Regions from separate parts of the Pseudoalteromonas sp. SR44-2 genome, predicted to be linked through region 1. Evidence: predicted binding sites of a transcription regulator. Region 1 holds the regulator's gene; the other holds the start of a gene.
What was found. The regulator LexA, encoded in region 1, represses DNA repair genes until DNA is damaged. The targets are predictions, from matches to a motif close to TACTGTATNNNNATACAGTA.
Positions count from the first base shown of each region.

Region 2: a site for LexA is predicted at 9,443-9,462, ahead of H5115_RS09495 (YebG family protein). Genes of this name have one in related genera too.

Region 1 covers NZ_JACJDW010000016.1:71,730-87,964, reverse strand. Annotated here, with positions in the region: gene H5115_RS11625 (hypothetical protein) at 1-463, opposite strand, end outside; gene H5115_RS11620 (hypothetical protein) at 777-1,157, shown strand; gene H5115_RS11615 (PaaI family thioesterase) at 1,158-1,598, opposite strand; gene lexA (transcriptional repressor LexA) at 1,766-2,383, shown strand; gene coxB (cytochrome c oxidase subunit II) at 2,868-4,010, shown strand; gene ctaD (cytochrome c oxidase subunit I) at 4,010-5,602, shown strand; gene H5115_RS11595 (cytochrome c oxidase assembly protein) at 5,602-6,132, shown strand; gene H5115_RS11590 (cytochrome c oxidase subunit 3) at 6,168-7,043, shown strand; gene H5115_RS11585 (DUF2909 family protein) at 6,946-7,254, opposite strand; gene H5115_RS11580 (SURF1 family protein) at 7,269-8,009, shown strand; gene H5115_RS11575 (transmembrane cytochrome oxidase associated protein) at 7,999-8,493, shown strand; gene H5115_RS11570 (heme A synthase) at 8,522-9,511, shown strand; gene cyoE (heme o synthase) at 9,524-10,453, shown strand; gene H5115_RS11560 (SCO family protein) at 10,450-11,067, shown strand; gene H5115_RS11555 (STAS domain-containing protein) at 11,219-11,491, shown strand; gene H5115_RS11550 (response regulator) at 11,500-11,862, shown strand; gene H5115_RS11545 (chemotaxis protein CheA) at 11,873-13,963, shown strand; gene H5115_RS11540 (chemotaxis protein CheW) at 13,960-14,445, shown strand; gene H5115_RS11535 (methyl-accepting chemotaxis protein) at 14,491-16,235, shown strand, end outside.
Region 2 covers NZ_JACJDW010000012.1:65,490-81,724, forward strand. Annotated here, with positions in the region: gene ccmD (heme exporter protein CcmD) at 1-143, shown strand, start outside; gene ccmE (cytochrome c maturation protein CcmE) at 140-619, shown strand; gene H5115_RS09460 (heme lyase CcmF/NrfE family subunit) at 622-2,592, shown strand; gene H5115_RS09465 (redoxin family protein) at 2,589-3,158, shown strand; gene H5115_RS09470 (cytochrome c-type biogenesis protein) at 3,158-3,619, shown strand; gene ccmI (c-type cytochrome biogenesis protein CcmI) at 3,620-4,873, shown strand; gene H5115_RS09480 (VacJ family lipoprotein) at 4,883-5,614, shown strand; gene H5115_RS09485 (EAL and HDOD domain-containing protein) at 5,763-6,989, opposite strand; gene putP (sodium/proline symporter PutP) at 7,321-8,799, shown strand; gene H5115_RS09495 (YebG family protein) at 9,073-9,390, opposite strand; gene H5115_RS09500 (helix-hairpin-helix domain-containing protein) at 9,705-10,001, shown strand; gene H5115_RS09505 (DUF6170 family protein) at 10,026-10,328, opposite strand; gene dsbB (disulfide bond formation protein DsbB) at 10,330-10,848, opposite strand; gene fadR (fatty acid metabolism transcriptional regulator FadR) at 11,377-12,090, shown strand; gene H5115_RS09520 (peroxiredoxin) at 12,453-13,058, shown strand; gene H5115_RS09525 (TonB-dependent receptor) at 13,146-15,737, opposite strand; gene smpB (SsrA-binding protein SmpB) at 16,164-16,235, opposite strand, start outside.

The sequences.
Region 1 (16,235 bases):
CAAATTGTACCTGCCAAACATTGGTTTTATATCCAACTTCTCGCGTACCTTGCTTTAGTAGTACAGCGCTTGTTACTTGAGCATCAATAAGTAAGTGTGCTTTAGCATTTGCGGTAATTTGTATTTTAGTTGGCGGTTCAAATGGTCGGCCTGTTATGCCATTGAAGCTTTGCTGCTCGTTATTACTAAAGACAGTAATAAGTGGTGTAGTTAAGAAGTTCTCAAAAATTATTTGTGTTGGATTAACCACCTGAGAGGCAATATCGTCAAGGGAAGCAATATAATCAGCCTGCGTAAATGGATTATTGAGAGTACGTGTAGCAAGATGCTCCCCATGAACTTTATCAAGAGGGATTGCACTCATAATCAAACCACCTAGTAACCATGCTAAAATTTGTAGTGCTAATAAATAACCTAACCATTTATGTAACTTGCGAGCATGCTTAAATATTTTTTTATTCATGTTTTAGTCTTATTATTTTTAGAGGCTAGTTTATTACATTAATGGGATAAGTTACTGCGACATTTTGTCGCAGTTTAAACTATAGCTTACTGTAATCATTTAAAAATAAAAAAGATTACACTTAAATTCCTAACATGACTTATCTGTTTAATTGAGCTGAATATTTGATATCCAGCTAGCTTTAAATGCTAAAAAATACTTAAAAGCTGCGAAATATCCATATAAAGTGGTTAATAGAGCATAGTTGATTTGGTATAACGGTAAAACTGCGTTAAAGTTTGCAATGAAATTATTAGAGGATAAATACGAAACGATGTCGGAAATTCAATTTTTAAATGTAGATCTTGAGCTTGAATCAAAGCAAGATATTAGTTTGCTAGTGGCGGACTTGAAAAAAGTCGCGACGATTTTACATTATGACAAAGACGAATACCGTCAACTAGCGCGTATTGAAGCTACAGGTGAGGTGAGCACACCTGATAAAGCCATAAACCATATATGTGAGCTTATTGAATCGTGTTCGCGTAATGCGCTAAAGCAATGGTTAAGCTGTTCACGTAGAACGTTTGATATTGGTTTTGAATCAGGGACTTCTCCTAAGTGCTTTAATCAAGCCTTAGATGCAGATACATTATTGCGTATATCTGCGATTGGTGCGGGTATGGAAATTACCATTTACCCAATCGAAAAGTAACTATCTTCGCTCTACGACTGCTGCGGTCATTTTTGATACGCAGCACAGCTCATTGCGGCTATTTGTAATTTTTATTTCCCATACTGAACTACGTTTGCCAATATGAAACGCTCTAGCCGTTGCTGTTAAAGTGCCGTTGCGAGATGCTTTTAAATGACTTGCGCTAATTTCCTGCCCTACACAGTAAAATTTAGTAAAATCGACAACAAAGTTAGCGGCATAGCTGGCAACTGTTTCGGCAAGTACAACGTTAGCACCGCCGTGAACCATCCCCATTGGGTTATGATGCTCAGGAATTGCCGGCATTGTGGCAACCAAATAATCATCGCCAATTTCTGTGACTTCTATCCCCATAGTTTTCATTAATGTTCCTTGGCCATTAACGCCTTGCTCTAACTGCTTGCACAGCTCTAAGGTGATGGGCTGGTACCAAATACTCATAATGTCTCCTTTGCATTTTTAATCATTTATAAACTCAGCTTTAGTTATATCCCTAAAATGTACACAAGTGAAATTACTTTAGCTATTTTAAGGCTTAATTTAAATTTGCGATTTTTATTTAACTGTATATACTCACAGTTAAATGTACTGTATGGAAAACCAGTTGTATGCGACCATTAACGAACCGCCAAGCTCAAATACTCGAACTAATTAAAGTTTTTATTAAAGACACTGGTATGCCTCCTACACGTGCTGAAATAGCGCAAACATTAGGTTTTAAAAGTGCCAATGCTGCTGAAGAACATTTAAAAGCACTTGCTAAAAAAGGCGCAATTAAAATGAAACCAGGTGCAAGCCGTGGTATTCAATTAATTGAAGAAGAAGAGCCAGAACAATTAGGTTTACCGCTTATAGGGCGTGTTGCTGCTGGTTCACCTATTTTGGCGCAAGAGCACGTTGAAAGTCACTGCAAAATCGATCCATTAATGTTTAAACCGGCTGCAGATTTTTTACTACGCGTTAACGGTATGAGCATGAAAGATATTGGTATTATGGATGGTGATTTACTTGCTGTACATCGTACTCAAACCGCTGAAAACGGACAAGTTGTTGTTGCCCGCCTAGACGAAGACGTAACTGTAAAACGTCTTGAGAAAGCGGGTCGTAAAGTATTACTTCATGCTGAAAACGACGATTTTGAATCTATTGAAGTAGATCTTGAGAATGAGTCTTTTAATATTGAAGGCTTAGCCGTTGGCGTTATAAGAAACGCTGATTGGATGTGACTTTAAAAATAGCTTTTAAACAAGCAGCTTTATAAATGCGTACTAATTAGTACGCATTTTTGTTTTAAAATTTGTACTAAAAAATAGGGCGTAAACAGCCCACTGACTATTTAAGCTGTAAACTTTTTTGCACTTATATTTTCCCCCTCCGAATGCGTTAAACCCCTTTGTTTTGCTCATATTTTGAACTTCCTGTTGCCTAGTTGATTACCGATTTTTTATTAATTATTCAATATCACCTGATTGTTTTTTATACTAAAACTTGCTTGTTGTTCGTTTTTTAGCTAATTGTTAATGTGCTGAGCTAATAATAACTCACAGCTTTTTAGTTTTGAGAACACACAATATACACAAACCCGTTGTTGGCGCAGCAAAACCAATCAATATTAAATGAGATTGGCTAAAAAAATAAAAATAACGAATTGGCGTTTAAGCCGTATGCCTCTTCGCTTTGCATTCGCAATAGCATCAAAGGAGCCGTCACATGGGTAAACTGACCTCTACCTTGTGGCTTATATTATGTGTTTTTACGCACCCAGTTTTGGCTAATAGCCAATACAATATGCGCAAAGGCGTAACCGATATAAGCAATAATGTATATCAGCTGCACATGACCATATTTATAATATGTTGTGTGATTGGGGTGATAGTGTTCGCAATTATGTTTTGGGCACTTATTCATCACCGTAAATCTAAAGGGGCTGTACCTGCCCAATTTCACGAAAGCACTAAAGTAGAAATACTTTGGACTGCAATTCCGTTTGTTATTTTAATTGCTATGGCAGTACCAGCCACTAAAACCCTTATTGCAATGGAAGATGCCAGCAAAGCTGATCTCACTATTAAAATTACGGGTTCGCAATGGAAATGGCATTATGAATATATGGGCGAAGATGTAGAGTTCTACTCTATTTTATCTACCCCGCAAGATGAAATAGCGAATCTTGCAGATAAAAACCCTAACTACTTACTTGAGGTTGATAAGCCTCTTGTACTGCCAATAAATCAAAAAGTACGATTTTTAATGACTTCTGATGATGTTATTCACTCTTGGTGGGTACCTGATTTTGCAGTTAAAAAAGATGCGAACCCCGGCTTTATAAATGAAACATGGACGAACATAAACGAAGAAGGTACTTACCGAGGCCAATGTGCTGAGTTGTGTGGTAAAGACCATGGCTTTATGCCCGTTGTGGTGGTCGCTAAATCTGAAGCTGATTTTAAAACATGGCTTGCAGATGCAAAGCAGGCTAAACAAAAAGCAGCATTAGCAGATGCCGCATTACTTGATAAAACCCTCCCAAAAGAAGAGTTAATGACTTTAGGCGAACAAGTATATATGGCTAATTGTGCTGCATGTCATCAACCTACTGGCATGGGGTTACCGGGTGTCTTTCCTGCACTTAAAGGCAGCCCGATAGTGCTTGGCGATATAAAAGATCACATTGATGTAGTTATCCATGGACGACCCGGTACGGCAATGCAAGCATTTGCCAAACAGTTATCTATAAAGCAATTAGCTGCGGTTATTACTTATAAACGTAATGCGTGGGGTAATGATACGGGTGATGTTATTCAACCGAGTCAAATACAGGCAGCTCTTGATGCCAAAGTGGAGGCGAACTAATGAGTAGCATAGTAGAACAACCTAACGCCAATGAAGCTCATCATGCTCATCACCCAGCTAAAGGTTTTAAACGCTGGCTTTACACAACTAATCATAAAGATATAGGTAGTTTATATTTAATTTTTTCGCTGACCATGTTCTTAATTGGTGGTGGAATGGCCATGGTGATCAGGGCTGAATTATTTCAACCAGGTTTACAGTTGGTCGACCCTCACTTTTTTAATCAAATGACCACAGTGCATGGTTTAATTATGGTGTTTGGTGCGGTTATGCCCGCCTTTACAGGCCTTGCTAACTGGATGATACCACTCATGATTGGCGCGCCAGATATGGCATTGCCAAGAATGAATAACTGGAGCTTTTGGATTTTGCCGTTTGCGTTTTTAATCCTATTGGCATCGTTATTTATGCCTGGTGGGGGGCCTGCATTTGGTTGGACTTTTTATGCACCACTGTCCACAACATACAGTAATGATAATACTGCATTGTTTGTATTTGCCGTACATATTATGGGAATTAGCTCAATAATGGGCGCAATCAATGTGATTGTAACCATAGTGAACTTACGTGCCCCCGGCATGACATGGATGAAGTTGCCCTTATTTGTATGGACGTGGTTAATTACTGCCTTTTTATTAATAGCCGTAATGCCAGTGCTTGCAGGGGCTGTCACTATGGTACTTACCGATAAGTATTTTGCGACCAGCTTTTTTGATGCCGCAGGCGGTGGCGACCCGGTGATGTTCCAACACATTTTTTGGTTTTTTGGTCACCCTGAAGTATACATAATGATTCTTCCTGCCTTTGGCATTATATCGACCATAGTGCCTACCTTTTCTCGTAAAAAACTTTTTGGTTATGCATCAATGGTCTACGCCACATCCTCAATTGCGCTACTTAGCTTTATTGTTTGGGCGCATCATATGTTTACCACTGGGATGCCGGTGGCTGGCGAGTTGTTTTTTATGTACGCGACCATGCTTATATCGGTACCTACAGGAGTAAAAGTATTTAATTGGGTTGCCACAATGTGGAAAGGCTCAATAACTTTTGAGGTGCCAATGCTTTTTAGTATTGCGTTTATTGTGCTGTTTACCTTAGGTGGTTTTTCGGGATTGATGCTGGCAATTACACCTGCTGATTTTCAATATCACGATACTTATTTTGTAGTGGCGCACTTTCATTATGTATTAGTAACAGGGGCTGTATTTTCGATAATGGCAGGGGCTTATTACTGGCTGCCCAAGTGGACAGGCAACATGTTTAATATCACATTGGCTAAATGGCATTTTTGGCTATCGCTGGTGAGCGTGAACGTACTGTTTTTTCCTATGCATTTTGTAGGACTTGCCGGTATGCCGCGTCGAATTCCTGATTACGCTCTTCAATTTGCCGACTTTAACGCAATCATAAGTATTGGTGGGTTTGCCTTTGGTTTATCGCAATTGTTGTTTGTAGCTGTGGTAATTAAATGCGCGCGTTGCGGTGATAAAGTGCCTGCAAAAGTATGGGAAGGGGCAGAAGGCCTTGAGTGGGAAGTTGACTCTCCAGCGCCATATCATACTTTTTCTACGCCGCCGGTTATTAAGTAATGACACACGCACCGCTACTCAAACGTTTGGTACTTATTTGCATAGGCATGTTTGCCTTTGCCTTTGCTTTAGTACCTTTGTATGACGTGTTTTGTGATGTAACAGGGCTTAATGGAAAGCCTTCGCTTGAGCAAGCAGAGCAAAGTACAAAAATAGTACAAAACCGAGAAGTTGGCGTTAGCTTTACTACTCACGCACAAAGTGGTGCACCGTTTGAAGTTAAATCAAAAGAATACAGTGTAGTGGTAAAACCCGGTGCAATGCGTGAAGTAATGTTTAGTGCTAAAAATAACAGCAATCTAGATAAAGTAATGCAGGCTGTACCATCAGTCTCGCCAGGTAAAGCGGCAAAGTATTTACATAAAATAGCTTGTTTTTGCTTTGATCAGCAACCTCTAAAAGCAGGGGAAGAGCTTGAATTTAAATTACTTTTTTATGTTGATACCGCATTGCCAAGCGACATTGAAGAATTAACTTTATCTTATACCGTATTTGATATTAGTGAACAGCTGGTGGCAAGTAATAACTAGCTTTTTAAACTAGTGTGAAACTAGGAGTAAATAAAATGAATCAAGAATATGAGCATTATTACGTACCTGAGCAAAGCCCGTGGCCTATTGTAGGTGCTGTTGCATTGTTTTTTATTGCAGTAGGGGCAGGCTTGACTGTTATGAGTGTAGGTAAAGAAGGTGGTAGCGGGGTTTATCTGCTTTATGCCGGTATTGCTGTGCTTGTGTATATGTTGTTTAGCTGGTTTAAAAATGTAATTAGTGAATCGGACCAAGGTTTGTACTCAGCACAAATGGATCGCTCTTTTAGACAAGGTATGAGCTGGTTTATTTTTTCTGAAGTTATGTTTTTTATGGCCTTTTTTGGTGCGCTTTTTTATGCACGGGTATTGTCGGTACCTTGGCTTGGAGGTGCAGGCAATAATGCAATGACTAACGAGGTTTTATGGCCAACTTTTGAAGCTGTTTGGCCGCTAGTTTCAACACCTGCTGGCGAAACTACTCAGGCTATGGGCTGGCAAGGCTTACCACTTATAAATACCTTAATACTGCTTACTTCCTCAGTTACTTTACATTTTGCCCACGTAGCGATGGAAAACAATAAACGTACTCCACTTAAGGTTTTTTTAGGCGCTACTATTTTATTGGGTGTTTGCTTTTTAGGGCTGCAAGTTGAGGAGTACATGCATGCATATAATGACCTTAACCTAACGCTAGATGCGGGTATTTACGGTAATACGTTCTTTTTATTGACTGGTTTTCATGGCATGCATGTAACGCTAGGAACCGTACTTTTATTTGTAATATTTTTACGGATATTAAAAGGGCACTTTACTAAAGATAAGCACTTTGCTTTTCAAGCAGCTGCTTGGTATTGGCACTTTGTAGATGTGGTGTGGCTGTGTTTGTTTGTATTTGTATATGTGCTGTAGCGTTTATTGGCGAATTATTTGCTTTAATAAAACCAAGTTTAAGCGCTGCAATAACAACAACTAAAACAACGACCGAAAACAATACGCGACGACCTAAAAAGTGAGACATAGGTCGTCCCTCAGTTTTCCCTGACACCATAATAAACAATGCTCTAAATAAGTTAAAAAGTATAAATATTAACAACAGTACGATAATAATTTTAATAATCACTGAGTTGACCCTTTATGCAGTTAGTTTTATGGCACAAACAAAAGCTTAGCTCACTAATCACAATTTGTATGGTTGTGGTTGTTGTACTTGTGTGTGTGCGATTAGGGTTTTGGCAGTTGGAGCGAGGTGAGCAAAAGCAGCAACAACTAACCGCCATAGCTAAGCAACAGACTCGTGGTGTGATGAGCTGGTCTCAATTACTTAACTTGCCTGATAGCTGGAACAAAACTGGTGTATTGGTTGAGTTAAAAGGGCGGTTTGTACAAAACCAATATTGGCTTTTAGATAATCAAGTTTATAACGGACAAGTAGGGTACGACTTACTTGCTTTACTAAAGCCAGACACCGAAGAAAAAGTGATTTTAGTTAATTTAGGATGGGTAAAAGCGCCTATATCTAGAGATACACTGCCAAAGGTTACTCTGCCTACAGGTGGTTTTATTCTTAAAGCGCAAATAAAAGAAAATAACCTAAGTAGCTTTACGCTTGAAGATAAAACGACAAATAACGACTTACCTACAAGAATCCAATCTATCGACTTGAATATGCTGAGCACCCAAAGCCAGCAATCATTAATTAATTTTATGGCTTACAGACAAGGTACTGGTGATGAGATTGCAACACCTCATTATGAGGCCGTTGTTATGAGCCCTCAAAAGCATAATGCCTACGCCTTGCAATGGTTTTTAATTGCTATTGCATGTGCTGTTGTGGCTATTTTTGCGAGTAAAAAAAGGACACATAATGAAAAATAATCCCCTTTTGTTGTTTGTGGGTTGCTGCGCTATCCCATTAGTTTTGGCATATGGCGCATTAAAGTTTGATTGGTTGCCTATTGCAATTACTAATAATGGCGAGTTTTTAAGCCAAGAAATAAAACTTAAAAATTGGCCGCAAAATAATCCCAAACAATGGACTATCGCACTTAATTATTCAAACGAATGTAACACCCCATGCAGCGAACAACTCAATGCACTTAATAACTTATATGTGGCACTTGGTAAAAACCAAGGCAAGGTTGATATGGCTGTAATGGGAAGTCCCGACAATAAAAATCTACCATGGAAAATTATTACCGAGCAACAGAGTTTAAATCCTGCAAGTTTATATTTAATTGATCATATGGGGTTAGTGGTACTTGAATATCCCTTTAAGGTCGAGCCACAAGAAAACCGTTTAGTACAAAAAGGGTTATTAAAAGATCTAAAAAAATTACTTAACTATTCTCGTTCTAGCTAATTAAGTTGAGCTTAAGTTGGAGTATCTGATGTATAAAAATTATAAAAAATTAGTATTAATAACAGGATTACTCGCTTTGATTGTAGTTGCTTTAGGTGCGTACACCCGCTTAAGTGATGCAGGTTTAGGGTGCCCCGATTGGCCTGGTTGCTATGGCTTTTTAACGGTACCTAAGCATGAGGCTGACATAGCCTTAGCAACTCAAAGCTACCCCGATATGATGTTCGAAACCGCAAAAGCGTGGAAAGAAATGATTCATCGCTACTTTGCAGGTGCTTTAGGCTTACTTATTTTAGGTTTATTTGTGTTGGCTTTTTTAAAACGCCAATATCCAACTACGCCAGTTAAATTGCCTTTGGCTTTACTTCTACTAGTGGTGTTTCAGGCTGCTCTTGGTATGTGGACAGTAACCATGAACCTTCAGCCGCTTATTGTAATGGGCCACTTATTAGGTGGCTTTAGTATTTTGTCACTTATAACGCTTTTATATTTACGGCTAACCGCAAAACCTATTATGGGTGGCGATAGCGGCGCAAAACGCTATTTCGGTTTAAGTTTAGTAGCGCTCAGTGTATTAATTATCCAAATTGCACTTGGTGGTTGGCTGGCTGCAAATTACGCCGCTCCTCATTGTAGTGGTTTGCCATTGTGTAATTACGCACAACCGTTTTCATTGAGTAGCGTATTTCAATTACCACTTGAGCACAGTAATTATGAATTTGGTGTGTTATCGCAGCAAGCGCGTATGTCTATTCATTTATTACACCGCATTTGGGCACTGGTTACTTGCATCGTTCTGGCGCTAATTATGTGGAAAATATACAGCCAAGCGTACTCTAAAAAAATTAAAAATTGCGTGGTGAGCGTATTGCTTACCCTGCTTTGCCAAATTAGCTTAGGGCTTATTTTAGTACATTGGCATATTCCGTTGGGAGTTGCACTGGCGCATAACTTGATGGCTGCCATACTATTATTAAGCATGGTTAGGTTGTGTTATTACCTAAAATCACGCACATAAAGGGGAAATATAATGGCACTTATAATTGATAAAAAAATACTGCTACCCGTTAATGCTCAATCGCTAATTTCGCGTACTCATAATTTGCTACAAGACTACTTAGCAATTAGTAAATTTAAAGTGGTAGCTATGCTGGTACTAACAGCTTGGGTTGGTTTAGCGCTGGCTCCTGATGTAGGGCGAGGCATGGCTGTACAGTTTATTAGCTTGTTAGGTATAGGGCTACTTTCTGCTGCTGCAGCGGTTATTAATCATGTGGTTGATAGTGAGATAGACTCAAAAATGGCAAGGACTCGTCATCGTCCTGTGGCTAAAGGGCGTTTAAGTAAAACACATGCGCTTAGTTTTGCAGCTGTTATTGGGGTTGCTGGTTTTATTATGCTAATGGTGTGGGCTAATACCTTAGCCGCTATATTAACGTTATTTGCATTGGTAGGTTATGCATTTGTTTATACATCATTTTTAAAGCGTGCTACACCGCAAAATATTGTTATAGGTGGGTTGGCTGGCGCAATGCCTCCATTATTAGGTTGGGTGTCAGAAACAAACCAAATGGCAGCAGCCCCTTGGTTACTTGTAATGATAATATTTACCTGGACTCCGCCACACTTTTGGGCGCTGGCTATAGCACGAAAAAGTGATTATGAACGCGCTAAAATTCCTATGTTACCAGTAACCCATGGAATCGACTTTTGTAAAACGTGCGTCGTTGCCTACTCCGTTTTACTCGCTGTTGTTTGCGTATTGCCTTATTTAATTGGTATGTCTGGATTAATATATTTAATAGGTGCGTGTGTATTAAATGCAGTGTTTATATATAAAGCCGTCAAATTAAAAATTGCTGGAAATGATGAGACTGCAATGGACTTATTTCGTTTTTCGATTATTCATTTAATGGTACTCTTTGTAATCTTATTTATAGATAAATGGCTCCCTTTATGAAGCAGTTATGGCTTGGATTAATTGTTGTTTTAGTTTTGTTTTTATCAGCATGCTCAAATGAAAATAGTCCGCCAGATGTAGATGCATTAGTTTACGAAAATGCAAAGCCACTGTCTGATTTTACGTTAAATGATCAGCGTGGTGAATTAGTGACTAAGCAACAATTTGTAGGACAGTGGAATTTAGTATTTTTAGGCTACACAAGCTGTCCAGATATTTGTCCATTAACACTTGCTAAGTTAAATGCTGTTTATAAAAACTTACAAGCAGATTATCCGCTACAAATTTGGTTTTTATCGGTTGATCCAAAACGCGATACACCAGCTAAACGAAAGCAATATATAGATTACTTTAATCCTGACTTTTTAGCTGTATCAGGGGAACATAAACACCTTTTTCCTGTTGTTAGAGAGCTTGGTTTAATTTACGCGATTAGCGATAGTAGTGAATCAGAATATGCAGTTGATCATAGTGCTTCGGTCGCTATGGTTGATCAAAATGGAGCCGTTAGAGCTATTTTTAAACCAGAATTTAAACAAGGTAGTGTGCCATTAATTAACGCGACGATTTTAACGCAAGAGTTTAAAAAAATAGCCGATTACTACAAAAACTAGTTTTTACTTTTTACCAATTTGAAAGGAGCTTTAGGCTCCTTTTTTTGTTTTTTAACGATGATTTAAATTTAATTAAGCATTTTATGGCAATTTTAATAACTAGGGCTAAGCTTTTGTTATGAATTGAATTGACAGGGAATGCACCTACTAAATGCTAAAACTTCCAAGCGAACTTGCTATTACGCAAGTTGAAACACTACATCAAGATTTACTGCACGAAATCAATAGCAACGATGATATCTGTCTTGATATTAACGATGTAATTTCTGCTGATACTGCCTCAATTCAACTTTTATGCGCCTTACAAAAACACCTACTTACCATACAGCACAAAATCATTTGGGTAGGCAGTAGCGAGGCCTTAACACATACAATTAATAAACTTGGCTTAAGCCAATACTTAACAACCGAAAGTAAAAGTTAGGGGTATATATGAAAAGAATTTTAGCGGTTGATGACTCAGCATCGATGCGTCAAATGGTGAGCTTTACATTAAAAACCGCAGGGTTTGATGTAACCGAAGCTAAAGATGGCAGTGAAGCTCTCGCTATTGCCAAGCAGCAAGACTTTGATGCCGTGATCTCAGATGTAAACATGCCAATAATGGATGGAATTACATTAATACGAGAGCTGCGTACTTTGCCTAGTTATAAATTTACACCATTACTGATGCTTACAACTGAGTCGGGTTTAGAAAAAAAAGTAGAAGGTAAAGCTGCTGGGGCAACAGGCTGGATTGTTAAACCATTTAATCCCGATCAGCTACTAGCGGTAATTAAAAAAGTTATTCGCTAAGGAGCGCAGTGTGAGTATAGATTTAAGTCAATTTTTTGAAGTTTTCTTTGAAGAGAGTTTTGAAGGCCTAGATACCATGGAGGCTGAGCTATTAAACTTAGTGCCAGGTGAGGAAGATTTAGAAACTATCAACACTATTTTTAGAGCTGCTCACTCAATAAAAGGAGGCAGTGGGACATTTGGTTTTAGCTCCGTTGCTGACTTTACTCATGTACTTGAAACATTACTAGATCAAATTCGCCAAGGTGAACGAGAGCTTAGTACCGAGCATGTTAATTTATTACTCAAAGCTGTGGATTGCTTACGCGCTTTACTTGCTGCACTTCAAGGTGAACAAGAGCCAGATTTAACCGAAGCAGATTTGTTAAAAGTACAATTTGAACATGTACTTGGAATGAAAAACGAAACACAAGAGAATAAAACTCAAAGCTGTGAAGAGCAAACAAGTAGTAATACCTATCAAATAGACTTTAAACCTCACCATCATTTATTTAAAACAGGAAACGAGCCACTGTATATGATCAGTGAGCTTGAAGAGCTAGGTGAGTTAGAAACCACAGTATTTTACGATGAAGTTCCAGAAATCACCGATTTAAGTAGTGATGAATGTTTTTTACATTGGCGCTTTTTTTTAAGCACTAGCCATGATGAAAAAGCCATAAAAGAAGTGTTTGAATGGGTTGAAGACGATGCCGATATAAAAGTTGAATTATGTGGCGGCTTATTTGGCAATGATGAGCCAATACAACCTAATCAAGATGAGATACCTAAAGCTGTTGAGCTTGAAGAACCCGATTCAATAAAAGTAGCTGAGTTACCAAGTAAGCCACAGCAACCCGTTGCTAATAAAGATAAAAAACCTGCAAGTGCACCAGAATCTACCTCTATACGTGTCGGCATTGATAAAGTTGATTCGTTAATAAATATGGTAGGTGAACTTGTTATTACACAAGCCATGCTAAATCAACTCAGCGAACAAGAAATCACACCAGCCACAATCACTTTACTACAAGAAGGCTTAGCACAACTTGCACATAATACGCGTGATTTACAAGAAAATGTGATGCGTATTCGTATGCTCCCAATTAATTTTGTATTTAGTCGTTTTCCTCGATTAGTGCGAGATATAGCGCAAAAGCTAAATAAGCAGGTTGAGCTAAAGCTGATTGGAGAGCAAACCGAGCTTGATAAAACAGTAATGGAAAAAATATCTGACCCTATGGTGCATTTAGTAAGGAACTCACTTGATCATGGGTTAGAGACTGTTGAGCAAAGACTGGCGGCAGGTAAAGATCCCGTTGGCACAGTAACCTTAAATGCATTTCATCAGGGTGGAAACATCGTTATTGAAATAATGGATGATGGGCAAGGATTAAATACAAAAAAAATAAAAGAAAAAGCCATCGCTAACGAATTAATCTCAGCTGATAACCATCTCAGTGACGATGAAATAAATGAGCTTATTTTTATGCCCGGCTTTTCGACAATGGATGAGGTAAGTGACTTATCTGGACGTGGAGTTGGGATGGATGTTGTTAAGCGAAATATCCAATCATTAAATGGCTCAGTGGAAGTAACCTCAGCGCCCGGTGTTGGTTCTACATTTACTATTAGATTACCCCTTACTCTCGCTATTTTAGATGGGCAATTAGTTAAGGTGGCTCAGCATACTTATATTATTCCGCTCATTTCTATTGTGGAGTCACTGCAAATTGATATTGCAAAAGTGAGTCGAGTGGGTAAAAGCCTTGATGTATTGAGGCTTCGAGACGAATACATTCCTATATTAAGACTCTACGATATTTTTAATCATAAAAATGCTATTGAATCACTCGATAAAACGCTGCTTGTTGTTGTAGAAACAGATAACCAAAAGGTGGGTTTATTAGTTGATGATTTGCTGTCTCAACAGCAGGTTGTTATTAAAAGTTTAGAGGCAAACTACCATAAAGTGGATGGCGTATCGGGAGCCACTATTTTAGGAGATGGGCGTGTATCGCTGATTGTGGACATTAGCGGCTTGATAAAGCTCTCAGGCTTAAAAAAGCCAGGTAGCCAAGAACTAACTATTGAAACGCAAGCCACTTTGGAGGCGTTATGAGCTCAGATCAAAGCCAGTTAAGTAACCAATTAAATCTTCAGCAACAGCAAGGTGTAAAACAGTTTTTAACTTTTATTATGGCTGATGAAGAATACGGCGTTGATATTTTAACAGTACAAGAAATTCGCAGTTGGGAAGAAATTACAGTACTGCCCAATGCACCTGAATTTGTAAAAGGCGTTATTAATTTACGCGGAACAATAGTGCCAATTATTGATTTACGGTTGCGCTTTGGATTACCAAGTGTCGACTATGGACCATTAACGGTGGTTATCGTTGTCAAAATAGAATTTGAACTAGGTAGTAAAATTATAGGTGTTGCTGTTGATGCCGTTTCTGATGTTTACAGTATTGCGGAGCAAGATGCGAAAGCGGTTCCTAGTTTGTCTGAATCGAGTAATTGTGAATATGTAGCTGGGTTGGTGAATGTTGGTGAAAAAATGGTAGCGCTAATTGACCTGCAAAAAACAATGAATATTTAGCAAATAGAAACTAAATGAATAATAAACTTAAAGGTGGTGATGGGCATGGGATGGTTTAGTAATCCAAAGCAGTCAAAATCAAGTAATGATTTAATTGTAGACGCATTGAATAAATCATTAGCGGTGATTGAATTTGAACCTAACGGAAAAATAATTACTGCAAATATGAATTTTCTAAACGCGATGGGCTATCGTCTTGAGGAGGTTCAAGGCCAGCATCACTCGATGTTTGTTGACCCAGATGAAGCTCAGGGCAACGATTATAAGAACTTTTGGCAACGCCTGCGTAATGGCGAGTTTATCTCAGATGAGTTTAAGCGTAATGCAAAAGGTGGAGCTGAGGTATGGATCCAAGCAACTTATAACCCAATTGTTGATGAGCAAGGGCAAGTATTAAAAGTAGTTAAGTTTGCCACCGACGTGACCGAGCAAAAGTTAATAACAGCAGAAGCTTCAGGGCAAATTAGTGCTATAAGTAAATCTCAAGCGGTTATCGAATTTAATTTAGATGGCACTATTATTGATGCCAATGATAACTTTTTAAATGCGCTTGGCTATCAACTTAGCGAGATTAAAGGCCAGCATCATAGGCTTTTTATTGATCCCGAACATGCAAATAGTATCGAATATAAAGAATTTTGGGCCAAACTAGGTCGCGGTGAATTTGATTCAGGGGAATATTTAAGAATAGGAAAGCAGGGTCAGGAGGTTTGGATTCAAGCATCTTATAATCCAATTTATGATATGAACGGCAAGCCGTTTAAAGTGATTAAATATGCATCTGATATTACTGAACAAAAAGAGCTTGAAAAAGCATCTCGCAAAGCAGCCGATTTAGCAAATGCGCTTAAAGTTTGCCAAGCAAACGTAATGATTGCTGATGAAAACCTTAATATAGTATTTGTGAACGACCGTGTTCAGCAAATGCTAAAAGTCCGCGAAAAAGAATTACAAACCGTATTGCCAAGCTTTTCTGTTGATAATTTAATTGGCACCTGTGTTGATGATTTTCATAAGCACCCTAGTCATCAACGTGATTTATTAAAAAACCTAGATAAGCCCTATAAAGCCGAGCTACTGTTAGCAGGTGTCACTTTTACCTTGATTGCTTCACCTTGGATCAGTCAAGACGGAAAGCATTTAGGCACCATTGTTGAGTGGGAAGATAGAACCAATGAAGTTGCGCTTGAAAAAGAAATCGCTGAGCTTATTGGCGCTGCAGGTAATGGGGAATTAGATACAAGAGTTGCGGAAGATGGGAAGGAAGGGTTCTTTTTACGTTTGGCTCAAGGGTTAAATAGCTTAGTTAAAATAGTTGATGATGCCGTTGCCGACACGGGCAATATGCTCGATGCGATGGCAAGTGGTGATTTATCAAAACGTATTGAACAAGAATACAAAGGTTCATTTGATAAACTTAAACGCGACGCAAATGCAACGGCAGATAAATTAACAGAAGTGATTAATCGCATAAATTCATCGGCAACGTTAGTAGCCAGTGGTGCAGAAGAAATTTCTCAAGGTAATGCTGATTTAAGCCAACGTACAGAAGAGCAAGCCTCGTCACTTGAAGAAACAGCGTCAAGTATGGAAGAGATGACCAGTACCGTTCGCCAAAATGCTGATAACGCAAAAGTAGCGAACGATCTAGCAGAAGAAACATGCGAAAAAGCGATTCAAGGTGGTGAAGTTGTTAATAGAGCAGTTACGAGCATGTCGGCAATTAATGAGTCGAGCAAAAAAATTGCAGATATTATCGGTGTCATCGATGAAATAGCATTTCAAACTAA
Region 2 (16,235 bases), on a different contig from region 1:
TTTCTTTTGGTACATGCGCACTTATTTTACTCGGTATTTTAGTGAACTCTTTGAGAGACACCAAACGTATTATGGCTTCAGTGGAGCAACAAATAATACGTGAAGCGCGAATTAAAAAAGCTAAGCAGGAACAAATTTCATGAATCCAAGACGTAAAAAGCGCCTATTGGTAATCATTGCCGTACTGTTTGGTATTGGTGGGTCAATTGGTTTAGTGCTTTATGCACTGCAAGAAAATATTAATCTTTTTTATACGCCAAGCGAATTAATTGATGGCAAAGGCCCTAACAAAGAAAAGCCACATATAGGTCAAAAGTTACGTATTGGCGGCATGGTTGTGCCAGGCACGGTCGAGCGTAATGAACAAAGCTTACAAGTAAGCTTTAAGCTAATAGATACAGGTCCACTAGTGACTGTGCGTTATCAAGGCATATTGCCAGACTTGTTTCGTGAGGGGCAAGGCATTGTAGCGCAGGGCGTATTAGTCGAACCTAATGTTATTGAAGCATTTGAAGTGCTTGCAAAGCATGACGAAGAATATATGCCAGCAGAAGTTGCAGAGGCAGTTAAAGGTATTAAGCACGAAAAACCAAAATACAACTTAGATAGTGGTAATTAGCTATGATCCCAGAAATTGGTTATTTTTCTTTAACGCTTGCCATGGTGCTAAGCGTCTTACTGTGTATTTTTCCTCTTTGGGGCGCGCATACCGGTAATCTTCGATTAATGCGTGCGGCTCCGTCTTTAGCAATAGGCCAGTTTGCTTTTGTACTAATCTCTTTTGCTGCACTTATTTATGCAAGTTTAACAGACGACTTTACCGTATCTTACGTAGCGTATCATTCAAGTAGTACGCTGCCTTGGTACTATAAAATCACCTCTACGTGGGGCGGTCATGAAGGTGCTATTTTATTATGGTTAGTAATGCAAGCGGGTTGGACTGCTGCTGTAGCAGCGCGTTCTAAATCATTACCTTGGGTATTACGTGCTCGCGTACTGGGTGTACTTGGTTTTTTAGGTGTAGGTTTTATGATGTACACCTTACTGCTTTCAAGCCCGTTTGAACGCCTACTTCCTTATTTTCCGGTAGAAGGGCGTGATTTGAATCCGCTGCTTCAAGATCCAGGTATGATTATTCATCCACCATTATTGTACATGGGTTATGTGGGGCTGTCGGTTGCTTTCTCCTTTGCTATAGCTGCATTGTTAACTGGTAAACTCGATAACACATGGGCTAAATGGTCACGCCCGTGGACGATGACTGCCTGGGGGTTCTTAGGTCTAGGTCTTACTATTGGTAGCTGGTGGGCGTATTCAGAATTAGGCTGGGGCGGCTGGTGGTTTTGGGATCCAGTAGAAAACGCAGCGCTTATGCCTTGGCTTGTTGCAACCGCATTACTGCATTCATTAAGTGTGACAGAAAAGCGCGGCATATTTAAATCATGGACAGTATTACTCGCAATTGCAGCATTCTCTTTAAGCTTGCTAGGTACATTTATTGTACGCTCGGGTATTATTGTATCGGTACATGCGTTTGCTACAGACCCTGATAGAGGCTTATTTATACTCGCCTTTTTAGGCATTGTTGTTGGTGGTGGCTTGGCGTTATATGCAATGCGTGTATCGCAGGTACACAGCGAAGGGCGTTATAAGTTTGTATCGCGCGAAGTGGCGTTATGGCTCAATAATATATTTTTAGTGGTTGCTACATTAATTGTTATGTTAGGTACATTGTTGCCAATGGTTCATAAAGAAATGGGCTTAGGTAGCATTTCTATTGGCGAACCGTTTTTTAATAAAATGTTTGCAATCATTTTAGTACCGTTTGCTATTTTGATGGGTATTGGACCACTTTTACGTTGGAAGCAAAACAAGTGGGCTTTTTTGCAAAACAAAATATTAATGGGGGTATTAGCAAGTGTTGTGATTACCTGTGCTTGGTTGTTCTCAAGTTACGATTTAGTAAAACCACTTACATTATTAGCGACAACACTGGCGGTTTGGATTGCAATATCAACAGGGATTGATATTTACACCAAAGCAGCTGTACACGGGAGCTTAAAAGTAGGCTTAAAACGCTTTACTGTAAGTTACTGGGCTATGGTACTTGGGCATATTGGTATTGCATTTATTATTGCGGGCGTAACACTTACCTCGGCTTATTCAGTAGAGCGTGATGTATCGATGAAACCGGGTGAAACAGCACAGCTTAATGAGTATGAATATCGCTTTGATGGCGTTAAAACTATTCGTGGGCCAAACTACAGCGGTCATGCGGGCGTTGTATCTGTGCTTAAAAATAATGAGCTAGTAACACGTTTACACGCCGAAAAACGTAAATATGACATTGGTATGCAGTTTATGACTGAGGCGGCAATAGATGCCGGTTTTAAACGTGATTTATACCTAGCATTAGGTGAGCAATTAAGTGGTGATGCATGGTCACTTCGCATTTATCATAAACCATTTGTACGCTGGATATGGATTGGTGGCGTGCTTATGTCATTAGCAGGTTTCATGATTTTGTTTGATAAACGTTACCGTACATCAGCTAAAACAGCCCGTAAAGATGTTCCGGAGAGTGTTTTATGAACCGTAAAATTTTAGCTATTGCTCCGCTTTTAGTGTTTGCTTTTGTGTGTGTATTTTTATACCAAGGTCTTTTTGCCAACCCTCGTGAAATTCAAACAGGGCGGTTAGGTCAAGAAATGCCAGCATTTAATTTACCTGATTTAATGCAAGACAATAAGCAGTGGACTAACGAGTCGTTAAAAGGTGAAGTTTACTTATTAAATGTATGGGGTACGTGGTGCCCAACATGTTTAGTCGAACTTGGTTATTTAACTAAGTTACGTGAACAAGGCGTTAAAATTATTGGACTATATTACGTACAAGGTTACGACGCTGATTTTGATGGCCCGTTTGATATGCAATCACTTCGCAGCGAAGTCACTGATATGCTGCAACGTGCAGGTGACCCTTACCAATTTAATATTTTAGATTTACACCGTACTTTGTCGTTGGATTTAGGCGTGTCGGGTGCGCCAGAAACTTTTTTAGTCGATAAAAAAGGCACTATTTTGTTGCATCACACCGGTGATATAAATCCGCGAGTATGGCGAGCTAAATTTGCGCCAATTATGCAGGAGCTTAAATAATGAAGTGGTTACTACTTACGCTTAGCCTTTTTGTAAGCATGGGTGCGTTTGCACAGCAAGATCGCTATCAATTTGATAACAACAAACAAGCAATATTGTTTGAAGAGTTAACCAAAGAACTACGTTGCCCTAAGTGTCAAAATCAAAACATTGCGGACTCCGACGCTGTTGTTGCTAAAGACTTGCGCGATAAAGTGCTCGTATTGGTTAAAGAAGGTAAAAGCAAAGACGAAGTGATTGATTATATGATTGACCGCTTTGGCTATTTTGTTCATTACGACCCACCTGTTACACCAGCGACTTTAGTGCTGTGGGTACTACCTGTGTTAATTGTAATTGTTGGCTTTGGTTTTATTGTTATTCGCCAACGAAAAGCATCAGTAAAACAAACATGGAGCAGCGACGATGAAATGCTGCTAGCGAAGCTAATTGAACAAAATAAACGTCAGGAGCAAAGCTAAATGATTTTAATGTGGGCGTGTTTTGCCTTACTCACACTGGTTGCTCTTAGCTTTGTTATGATACCTTTTTTAAAAAAAGAGCGTGTTCAAACGATTACTCATAACGCCAATGCTGAATTAATTAGTATTTATGAGCAGCGTTTAGTCGATTTGCAAACTGATTTAGATAATCAACGCATTGATAGCGTAAATCACGCAGAATCAATTGTTGAATTAAAACGTCGCTTATTGAACGAGCTATCACCAGAGAAATCACTTAACAGCAAAGGTAATAATCGTATTTTTGCTTTAACAGGCGGTGCATTTGTTCTTGCGCTTACAGGGATTTTTTATAGTTTTACAGGCAGTCAGCAGCAAATTTCGGCTTGGCATGATGCAATGGATAATTTAGCTGATTATGGCGAGCGTGCTGTAATGCAAAAAGGTGAGCCGCTTAGTCAAAATGAGCTGCAGGCTTTTGCATTGGCGCTTCGTACTAAACTTAGCCGCTCTGGCGATGATGAAGTTGCTTGGATGCTACTTGGTCGAGTGGCTATGTCGCTTAATGAATTTGACATGGCGCAGCAGTCATTTGATAAAGCACTACGTATGAACCCTGATAATATGCAGGTTCTTATTAGTTACAGTCAGGTTTTATTACTTGAAGGTAGCGAAGCTAATATGACTCGCGCGGCAGGTATGCTTTCAAAAGTGCTAAACGTTGAGCCTACTAATTTAGATGCTATTTCGTTACTAGCGCTGATAGCGTATGAGCGTAAAGATTGGCCGCAAGCTAAAACTGCATTTGAAGTTTTATTGGCGAGCATGGAAAAAAATGATTCACGTTATAACATGATCTCAGAACGTATTGCTGATATTGAGCAGCAAATGCAAAGTGAAGGCTCAGTTATGCCAGTTACTACTACAACGGGTGCTATTGCAGTTACAGTCGACATTGCAAAAGAGCTTATTGATAAACAGCCAAAAGACGGTATTTTGTTTATATTTGCAAAAGCTGCAACTGGCTCACCTATGCCATTGGCTGCTGTTAAGCTGACTAAATATTCATTTCCAATTACAGTTGAGTTGAGTGATAGTAGTGCAATGGTTGCAGGGCTTAACTTATCTAGTGCAGAAAATATTATTATTTCGGCACGTATTTCTATCGATGACTCTGTTATGCCAAGCTCTGGTGAGCTAGAAGGTCATTCACAGGCGTTAAAGCGTGAAAGTGTAAGTGACTACCAACTTCAAATTGATACATTAATACCTTAAGGACGTTAGATGTTAAAACACAGTTTTACTTTTTTATGTTTATTGATACTAGCCGGCTGTGCTCAAGTACCTCAAAGCAAAGTAGATGACAGAGATCCGCTGCAAAGTATTAATCGTCCATTATATGACTTTAATATGGATGTACTGGATGCTTATTTATTGCGCCCAGTTGCTGTAGGTTATGTTGAAGTAACGCCTGTACCGGTAAGAAACGGTATTGTTAATTTTACAGGTAATATCACCGCACCTGTAGATATGATCAATGCGGGTTTGCAAGGTAAACCGGGTAATGCAAGCGTGAGCTTAGCACGCTTTTTAGTTAACTCTACTGTCGGTCTGTTTGGTATCTTTGATGTTGCAAGCTCACTAGGTCTTGAAATAGTCGATGAAGACTTTGGGCAAACATTGGGTGTATGGGGCGTAGGTGATGGCGCCTATTTAATGCTACCAGGTATGGGGCCAACAACAGCACGTAACCTGACCGGTGATGTAGTCGATAACTTTGTATTACCTGAAGTTGCGCTAACGACTCCACAAACTATTTTAGTATTTGTTTTAAAAGCAGTTGAGGCGCGTGCATCATTAATCCCACAAGAAGGGCTATTAAATGATTCACTTGATCCGTACTTATTTGTAAAAGATATTTACTTCCAGCGTCAAATTTATGAGCTGTACGATGGCAACCCACCTATAAAAGAAGAGCCAGCTGATTTTGATGAAGACTTTTTAGAAAGTTTATAATTGAAGCCAATGATAAAAACGCCAGCTAAATGCTGGCGTTTTTTATTGACTGTTTATATATAATCTGAACTTTGGCTAGAGAAAAATAAACTTAAGTATCATTATGATTCAATATATTAGTAAATACCTTAACCAGAGTTCGGGTTACTTATTTTTCGTTAACTATTAACTGCATTTGCTCATTAACCCAAGTGAGTGCTTCATGATAGGCATCAGGAACTTTTTCACCTAGGTTTAGCTCTTTCGTTAATTCGTTTGCGGCTGACCAGTTAGCTTGTTCATAATACTTAACTAAGTTTAAATATTTTGCCAGCAAGCCTTCATCGTTTAATAAGGCTGCTTTTATGTCATTCGAAAGTGGAAGCTTTTTCATAACGCTTTCCATTCTCTCATCTAAAATAGCATCCATAAGAGACATCATACCGGTTAAAAATGCCATGCCGGTATCTTTAAATTGTCCATGGGATATAGCGAGTAACTCACCAAAACGAGCGCGCGTAAGCGATAGCCTAATTAGCTCTACAGGTTTATCCGCTGATACTTGCGCTGCAAATAATAATGATAATAGTTTTTTAATTTCGTTAGCACCAAGCACTATAAGGGCTTGCTTAATGGTACTTATTTCAGCACGCCTTGCAAAGGCAGCAGAATTTGAATACCTAAGTAATTTGTAAGATAGGTTTACATCACGCTCAAACACATCAGTGATTTTTTTAAGATCCATATCAACGCTTGATGTTTCGTAAAGTAATTCAGCTAATGCCATTTCTGAAGGCGGTAGAGCCTTACTTTGTACCATTTCAGGTTTTGAGAAGAAAAATCCTTGGAAATAATCAAAACCAAGCTCTAGGGCTTGTTGGTAAATTTCATAGGTTTCTACTTTTTCGGCAAGTAACTTAATATGCGAGTGCAGTTTTAAATCATTAAGAACCGTTTTTATTGTATCTATATCAGATGCTAAAAAGTCTATTTTAATAATATCAATAAATGGATAAAAGTGGCGCCAAACAGGCTGATGAATATAGTCATCAAGAGCAATAGTGTAACCTTTATCTTTTAGATCTTTCACTATGGCTAATAATCGCTTCCCAGGTTGCACAGTTTCAAGGATTTCTACAACTACAGTATCTTTGCCCAGTAGTGTTGGGTAGCCCTTTGATAGCGTTTCTAGGGTGAAATTTATATAGGCGGGTTTATTGTCGGTTAAATCTTCTAAGCCGAAATTAAACTGACTACCTTCAATTAGTCGTGTAGTTGCCTCGTCACCATCTATATCAGGAAATACGTTATCAACGCCATCGCGAAATAAAAGTTCATATCCGATGAGCTTTTTATCTCTGTCTAAAATAGGTTGGCGTGCAGCGTAAAAATACATAAACAGTTCCGTAAGAGTAATGTAATTGGGTATTGTAATAATATATGGCAAAAGACTCAAAATAGCATTACGTATATTTGCTAGATTAATAAATTATCATTAAAAATTAAGGTGTTTCTAGTATTTAATTTATTATATTTCACCAATTCGCTTTAAAATCATTCAACATGAGTGTTTTTGTATCAGGTGAGGGCAACAAGTTGGAGATTTTATTATCAAGCATGATATAGTCAGCGAGAATGGTTTTTACCCCAATAGTGTCTTAACTATAAAATTTTAAGAGTCATTATTTGGATTAAAGCCTATTATTAATAATTATGCGGAGGCTAATTTGGAAACAGGAATGATTATTTCACTAGCATTATATTTTATTGTAATGTTAGGTATCGGACTATATGCATATAAGCAATCTACTGACGATGTATCTGGTTACATGTTAGGTGGACGAAATCTATCTCCAAGTGTAGCTGCACTGTCTGCAGGTGCATCTGATATGAGTGGCTGGATTTTAATGGGCCTACCTGGTGCGATGTTTGTTACTGGTTTTAGTAGTACATGGATAGCAATTGGCTTAGTGATTGGTGCTTGGTTAAACTATCTGTTAGTTGCACCGAGATTACGTGTTTACACTGAAAAAGCAAATGACTCTATAACCATCCCAGATTACTTTTCAAATCGCTTCAATGATAAATCCAACCTATTACGTGTTGTATCAGCTGTGGTAATTATTGTTTTCTTTACTCTTTATACTTCATCTGGTGTTGTCGCTGGTGGTAAATTGTTTGAAAGTTCATTTGGTTTAACTTATGAAATGGGTTTATACATTACAACGGGCGTAGTTGTTTTATATACCTTGTTTGGTGGTTTTTTAGCTGTAAGCTTAACTGACTTTGTGCAAGGTTGTATTATGTTCATTGCACTTATTCTAGTACCAACGGTTGCATACTCTTTGCTTGAACAACCTTTAGAATCAACTTTACATAGCGTAAATCCAGATATGCTTAATTGGATTGGTGCAGGTTCTGCATTAGGTATTATTTCTGCAATGGCCTGGGGTTTAGGTTATTTTGGCCAACCACATATCATTGTTCGTTTTATGTCGGTACGTAGTGTTAAAGATATGCCTAAAGCACGCCGTATTGGTATGACATGGATGATTGTTGCTGCCATTGGTGCTGTTGGTACTGGTATATTTGGTGCAGCTTATACTTATGAGAACAACATTGTAGTTGAAGACCCTGAAACAATTTTCTTAATTCTTTCTGAGTTGCTGTTCCACCCACTTATTGCTGGCTTTTTACTTGCTGCAATTTTGGCTGCGATTATGAGTACTATCTCATCTCAATTATTGGTTAGTTCAAGTTCATTAACAGAAGATTTCTATAAAACATTCTTACGTAAAGATGCCAGTGATAAAGAGCTAGTTGCTGTTGGCCGTATTAGTGTTGCCGTAGTTGCTATGTTCGCTATTTATTTAGCTTACGATAGAGATAGCTCTATTTTAGACCTAGTAAGTAATGCGTGGGCTGGCTTTGGTGCTGCGTTTGGACCACTTGTATTGTTTAGCCTTTATTGGAAACGCATGAACTTTGCTGGTGCGTTAGCTGGTATGTTAGTAGGCGCATTTACTGTGCTAATTTGGATATATGGACCATTTACTATCAATGGTGAAAGCTTAAGTAGCTTTATGTACGAAATAGTACCTGGCTTTATTTTAGCGAGTATTGCAATTGTTGTTGTTAGCTTAGTAACAAAAGAGCCAGAGCAAAACATCACTGCTTTATTTGATGAAGTAGAAAAAGAGCTTTAATTAGCAATTACTACTTATTTTAAAGTGAGTAGTAATTAATACCAATCCGCAATAATACTTAATCATTTTGCGGGGCTAAACGTGTTGCTACCGGCGTTAAAAAATTCTCATTTAGTACAACTAAATGTCGAATTTTTGCCTAGCTATCAACACGTTTTTCCACCCTCAAAGAGATCACTTAATTAAGCGAATTGGTATAATAAAAAAGGGAGCAACTTAGTTGCTCCCTTTTTTATTTAGTTTGTCCCGTTCGAGGAGGGAACATTCTATGAATTAACTTACTTTTTTATCGTTGTTATCTTCAATTGATGCAACGTTATCTGACTTTTTACTTTTTGCTGGCGCTTTGGTAACAGCTGGATCTTTGCCACCTTTTAATATGGTCATAAAATCATCTTTGCTTTTCGCTATTTCTAAAGCAAGTGATTCAATTTGTTGCTCACTAAGCGGTACGTCTACCTTTTCTAGCATCAGCTCAAGTGATTCTGCTATATCGAGCATCTTGTCATAAGCATCAGCTTCTTTTTTGGTAGTAAACGTCATACGCTCGACTCCGTTTCGTTCTACAACATATTTAACAACAACAGCCATGATTTCTCCTGCAAAATTGCTTGGCACCGTGGTTTTTAAAAAACCATTAGATTACTGTTTTTATGTACAGTAATGGTTTGTAAGTAAATTTGCAAGCGCGAAGTATTAATTTTTAGGTGTCTTAAATTTGACAAAAAACGGTAACTTTACTTTAGTTAAGCAATCACTTTGTTGTACCAGCTGCATTTTCAGGATTTCGGATCATAGTGATAATGCGTTTAGGTACACTTTAAGTGATGAACTTTACAGTTCCTTATTTATTGATTTCCTGAGCAATACTCAAAATTAAGAAAAGAAGAATAAGGACAAGTTTAATGAAAACGTTAAAAAATTTACTCATCATAAGTTTATTATGTTTACTACCCGCGACTACCGCGTATGCACAATTATCAGAAGTAACTAAGCAAATGCCTCAAGCTGAGACAATTAGTATAAATAATGCTGATGCAGAGATGCTTGCTAAGTTACCTGGTATAGGTAAGAAAAAAGCGCAGGCAATTGTGGATTATCGTGAAGAAAATGGCGAATTTAAAAGCGTTAGTGATTTATCGCAAGTTAAAGGGATTGGCAAAAAGCTTTTAGCTAAATTAGAGGGGAAACTTACACTTTAATATTTCTAAATAGTAATCAGGGTGCTAGGCGCCCTGATTAAATTGTTTTAGTGCATCGCTTAAGTGCTTTTTAGCAAAGTTAATCTCAATAGGTGTAGTTAATAGTGGATAGCACAATCCGCCAAGTATCAAAAATGGTATTAATATCCAACCTTTAAATACAGTGAATATTAAAAATAGTGGGCTAAGTAATAGCAATTTTATAATACGCAATAAAACTTTATCAGTTGGCGATAGGTTACTTAATGCAAGCGCAATTACATCTTGACGCTGGCGTACTTTTAAATGCTTAAGCTGGGCTAATTGGCTTGAAAAAAATGTAAACATATCAAATCGACTTTTTAATTAATAAACGGGCAATAATTATAATAAATAGCGTTAGTGAGAAAATCCCAAATATCACTTCCATCCAAGCAGGCATGCTCATGCCAACAAACTGCCAATCTATATTTCCACAATCTCCGGTAGCTTGAAAAAAGCTAGGTATCCATTCATGTAGTGGCATAAATGATGGGAAATTTGGTTCAAACTCGCAGCTAAATGCAAAAGGGTCTGTGGTGGTTTGCATCTCAATATGTTCGCGAGCAATTAAGTATCCCCAAACACTCGATATCCCCCAAATAGCATACGCTATCATACGCACAGTTTTATTTTGTGGTTTACTCGAGCCTACAATCCCTGCGCCTAATAACCCCAATACTGCAGTGCGTTGATATATACACATTATGCAAGGCGCTAACCCCATTTTGTATTGAAAGAAAAGAGCGGTAACTTCAAGTAAAAAAACGATAGCTGTAAATAAAAGCCACGGGGTTCGTTGGGTAGGTAATTGTGCAAGCCAGTTCATAAAAATTCCGCGTTTTAATAGGACGTTAGATTATGACGTAGGATAAAGTATGCAGCAACAAAAAGGAAAAAAAAGCTACCGAAGTCACTTTTTATAAGATGAAATTAGTGACAAATCAATACAGCCTTAGCAAAGGTTAAATGACGCTCTATTATTTCCCCATCGATACATAAGCTCAGCTATATTGCTTACTTATACTAAGGTGATGCATCATCTAAAGAATTTTTTATGGTTGCACTTTTTTGTACTTTTTCTTATGGCAAGTGCGGGATAAGTTAATTAAGCTCAGGCGCTGCGTAAATAAAAATATCTCCATAATAACAATGTACCTACAATGAATATTACTCTAGATATTCATGAATTGTAGCTAAATTAGAGAAACCCAAATTTAATTATTTATTAATTTTCAATTTCTACTCATTTGCTTTATTAATATATTACTTTACTTGTTAGTTGTGCTTCGTCTGGTACAATCAGTCAGTTATTCGTGTAAAACGATGAGTGTTGATTAATTCGAGTGGGAACTGGATGAGAATTTTTAAAGCGAAAAGCCCAGCAGGATTTGCTGAAGAATATATAGTTGAGTCCATTTGGAACGGCGATTTCCCTCCAGGTTCAATTTTACCTGCCGAGCGAGAACTTTCAGAGTTAATTGGTGTTACAAGAACAACCTTGAGAGAAGTATTACAGCGTTTAGCGCGTGATGGTTGGCTAACAATTCAGCATGGTAAACCTACAAAAGTAAATAACTTTTGGGAAACGTCTGGCTTAAACATTCTTGAAACATTAGCGCGCTTAGATGAAGACAAGATGCCAGAGCTGACAGATCAGCTTTTATCTGCACGTACTAATATTAGTGCTATTTATACACGTGCTGCAATTAAGTTAAATCCTGAACGCGTGATTGAAATTTTATCACAAAGCAATGAGCTAGAAGACACCGCTCAAGCATTTGCTGACTATGATTATAAAGTGCATCACGAATTAGCCGTTGCGGGTAATAACCGTATTTATGTATTAATACTTAACGGCTTTAGAGGTTTTTATTCAAAGATTGGTTGTCATTACTTCTCTGATGCCGGAACTCGTGAACTTGCTCGTCAGTTTTATAAAGATTTAACCATTTTGGCAGAAAAGAAAGAGCATGATGGTGCTATTTCTATGATGCGTAAATATGGTCATCAAACGGGTGAGATTTGGCAAAAAATCCGTGGTGATATGCCCTCAGATATAATGGACTAAGTCTAAGCGAGAAACCTGCATTTGCAGGTTTTTTTATATCTGTAAAATTTAGCGCCACCGTATATGAAATTCTAAAAAGTTTAATGTATAAACCACTTCGATATTTTTAAAATTTCTACTTAGTTACAACGCAACTTACACTTTAAATTAGACCTATTATTTAAGCATATTAGCGCAAGTTGCAAGTGTTCGTTATTTTCGATTGCTCACATCGTTAAATGCGATTGTTCTTTTGCAGTGAATAACTTTAGAATGCCAATTAATTATATGTATGCGCTATTGGTTTTTAATTTTTAGCGCCCATATAAGTACCAGCATTGCGAAAGCAATTGAAAACAAACTCAAAATATTTGGAGAATAAAATGGGTGTATTAGTAGGCCGCCAGGCACCAGACTTTACCGCTGCAGCTGTTCTTGGTAACGGTGAAATTGTAGATAGCTATAACCTTCATGAAACAATTAAAGGTAAAAAAGCAGTTATCTTCTTTTACCCACTAGATTTCACGTTTGTATGTCCTTCTGAACTTATTGCATTTGATAAGCGTTTTGAAGAGTTTCAAAAGCGTGGCGTAGAAGTAATTGGTGTTTCTATCGATTCACAATTCTCACATAACGCATGGCGTAACACTGCTGTAGCAGACGGCGGTATTGGTAAAGTTCAATACGCACTAGTTGCAGACGTTAAACACGAAATTTGTAAAGCATACGACGTTGAGCATCCAGAAGCGGGTGTTGCGTTCCGTGGTTCTTTCTTAATTGATGAAGAAGGTAACGTACGTCACCAAGTAGTGAACGATTTACCACTAGGTCGTAACATCGACGAAATGCTTCGCATGGTTGACGCGCTAGCGTTCCACACTGAGCACGGTGAAGTATGTCCTGCTGGTTGGACTGAAGGTAAAAAAGGTATGGACGCAAGCCCTGAAGGCGTTGCTAAGTTCTTATCTGAAAACGAAGGCGAGCTATAATTTAGCCCTTAGTTTTAAATAAAAAAACCGCCAATTGGCGGTTTTTTTATTTGTAGCGTTAGCTCACTTTAAAATAAGCTCGCAAAGTTAAAACGAGAAACTAACTTTAGTATAAAAGTATCGGCCTCTAGGGTTGTGTACACCTGAAGCATAACCGTATAGATCAGCGTCGCCATCACCAATTGCAAATGGTGGCTCTTCATCAAATAAGTTATTTACACCTAGCGATACTTTAGTTGAGTCAGTAACACGATAAGATGTTTGTAAATCTACCAGTGTTTGCGAATCAACCATACGTGATGTATTGCTATCAAAGTCTAAATTACCGTCAAAATCAATATCTGGGGTATCTTCAAACTCACCTACATAACTGATGTTTACGTTTGTATTAAACTCGCCAATTTCCCAGTTTGTAGAGAAAATCCAGCGGTGCTCTGGATAGCCATACTCACCGGTGTAATCGCGGCCATCTTTTTCAAATTTATCTTGGTATGCCCATTCTAAATTAAATTTCAATAAACCTAAGTCATCAAGTGAGTGATTGTAGTTAGCTGAAACATCAACCCCAGATACTTCTTGCGAAGAAACGTTTTCAAATGTGCTGTAAATTTTTTGAATTGTTCCTAAGCTATCGCCACCTGTAGGTGTTAAGCGTACACATACAGTACTATCTTGGTTATTACACTCAGAGTTATAAATTGGACCAAACTCTTGCTCATCAATTTTGTTATCTTGAGTGATGCTCCACACATCGACACTTAAACCAAACTCAGCAGAAGGCGCCCAAATAAAGCCGACATTCCATGATTCTGATTCTTCAGCTTTAAGGTCAGGGTTACCAGCAAATTCAATGTTGTAATCAAGTGCATCACAATCAAGGCCTGTTGCTTCACATCGGTATGTATCTACAAAGAATTGGCTTTCTTGAGATGGACCTAAACCAACTTGTGCCAAAGAAGGCGCTCTAAAGCCTTGTGCCCAAGAGCCACGCACTGTGATTTCATCAGTAGGCGCCCAGCGAAGAGCTACTTTAGGGTTTGTTGTTGTACCGAAGTCACTGTAGTCATCGTAACGGCCAGCAAGTTGTAGCTCTAAATTATCAGCAAGAGGGATAGAAAACTCGACATAGGCAGCGTATTGTTCACGATCTGCAGATGCAGATACAGACTCTGTGCCAAATATTAAACCACGTTGAAATTGATCATCAGGAATGTCATTAACGTCTTCTTCACGGTACTCAATACCTGCAGCCATCATTACTACATCATCGCCAAAACTAAATGCTTCGCCTGTAATGTTTGCATCAAAGGAAGTCATGTGAGACTCACCACGACGCACTAAGCTTGTTGTAATACGATTAATTACAGCAGGGTCGTTGTATGTGCCACCAAATGGATTGTAGTTTCCTGCATCAATTTCTTGTTGTAAGAAATCAGTACGCACCCAACCTTGTGTTCTATCACCTGTTTGCAAAGATTTACTTCGGCCTTTTTGTACAGCGGTTTCCCAACTCCAATCATTAAACTCACCTCTAAGCCCTGCAACAAAGCGAAGAGTATCTGATTCAATATCCCATTGGCGTGCGCCAGCATCAACTGTACGGTAACGACCAATTTGAATGTCTTCACCAAATGGATTGTTAGGGTGGCTAGCTGGGACAGTTAAGCCTGCATCTTCATCAAGTGGGGTAGGGGCTCCGGCCGCAACAGACGTATTGTGCTGTACTGCCATTTCTAAAAAGCCCGTAATGCCATTATCAAAGTTATATTCAAATTGAGAAATAGCACCCACGCGTTCAGACGCTGGTGCGATATAACCGTAAGGGCCGTAATCAAATAAACAACTGCCGCTTGAAGTTGCATTTTCAGCAGGACAAGCCGGATCAATTGTTTTAACACCGTCTACATAAAAATATCCAGGGAAGCCACGAGATGAGCGAAAATCTTCACCACCATAAGGTGATTGATTTGCTGTACCTAAGCTGCCCATTTCATCAGAAGAAAGAGATGTATTTTTAAAGTAATCGATAATAACTGACGCGCTACTTTTCTCGCTAGTAGTACCCCATACTAAACTTGCTGTTGTTTCTTCATAATTGGGACCATCAGTACCACCGTAGCCCAAATTAACTTCAACACCGTCAATGTCTTTTTTCAAGATAACGTTTACAACACCGGCTACTGCGTCTGAGCCGTAGATAGCTGAAGCACCATCTTTTAGTATATCGATTCGCTCAATGGCAGAAACTGGGATACTGTTAATATCTACAAATGAGTTTGTGATACCTTCGGCAAATGCACTAATAGATACACGACGGCCATTGATTAGTACGAGCGTAGCATCAGCACCTAAGCCACGTAAACTAACTGCAGCAGACCCATTTGCAGTTGAATCTTGGTTGTTACCACGTGTTGAGAAAGTACCGCTACCCGCGACAGGCATTCTTTCGAGGAGTTGTTGTAGGTTGTCATAACCCATGTTCTCAATATCAGCTCTTGCGATTGATTGAACCGGAGAAGGTCCTTCGATATCTGAACGTTTGATTCGTGAGCCAGTTACTTCAATGCGCTCTACTTTGTTAGCTTCTTCAGCAGCGTAAGTTGTTGTTGTAAAACCTGCTGAAAGTGCGATTGTAGCACCTGCAATTAAGCTAGGTGTAAATGCAGTTGATTGCTTCATCCTTAAGTCCTTGTTGATATGTTATAAATTTAGTTGCTCTATACCAATCCTTTTTAAATTGTTAAATAAACCCCATATTTAAGCGGATTGATATAACAAGCGACGACATTAATATCATGTAACTTAAGTGTTAGCAATTAGGCTGAAATGTGATTTTAGTATGGTTTTTTGTATGTTTTTGGATGATTTTAAAACAGATGTTATGCGCTGAAGGAGGTTGAAATAGGCGCATATGCTTTATTTTGGAAATAAAAAATACAGCCTAAATGCGAGTAATAATTAAATTAATTAATTCACAATAAAATTGTAATAAATTATTTACATGTATAGTCTGAATGAATAGTAATCTTGTTGTATATTAATAAAACAAATAACAGTTGGTTTTTTAATAAAAAAAACGCCTAACTTGTTAGTTAGGCGCTGTGCTTATACTTTGTGTTTCATTAAACGTTCTTTTTCGCGAGACCAATCTTTATTTTTCCCGTCGTCACGTTTATC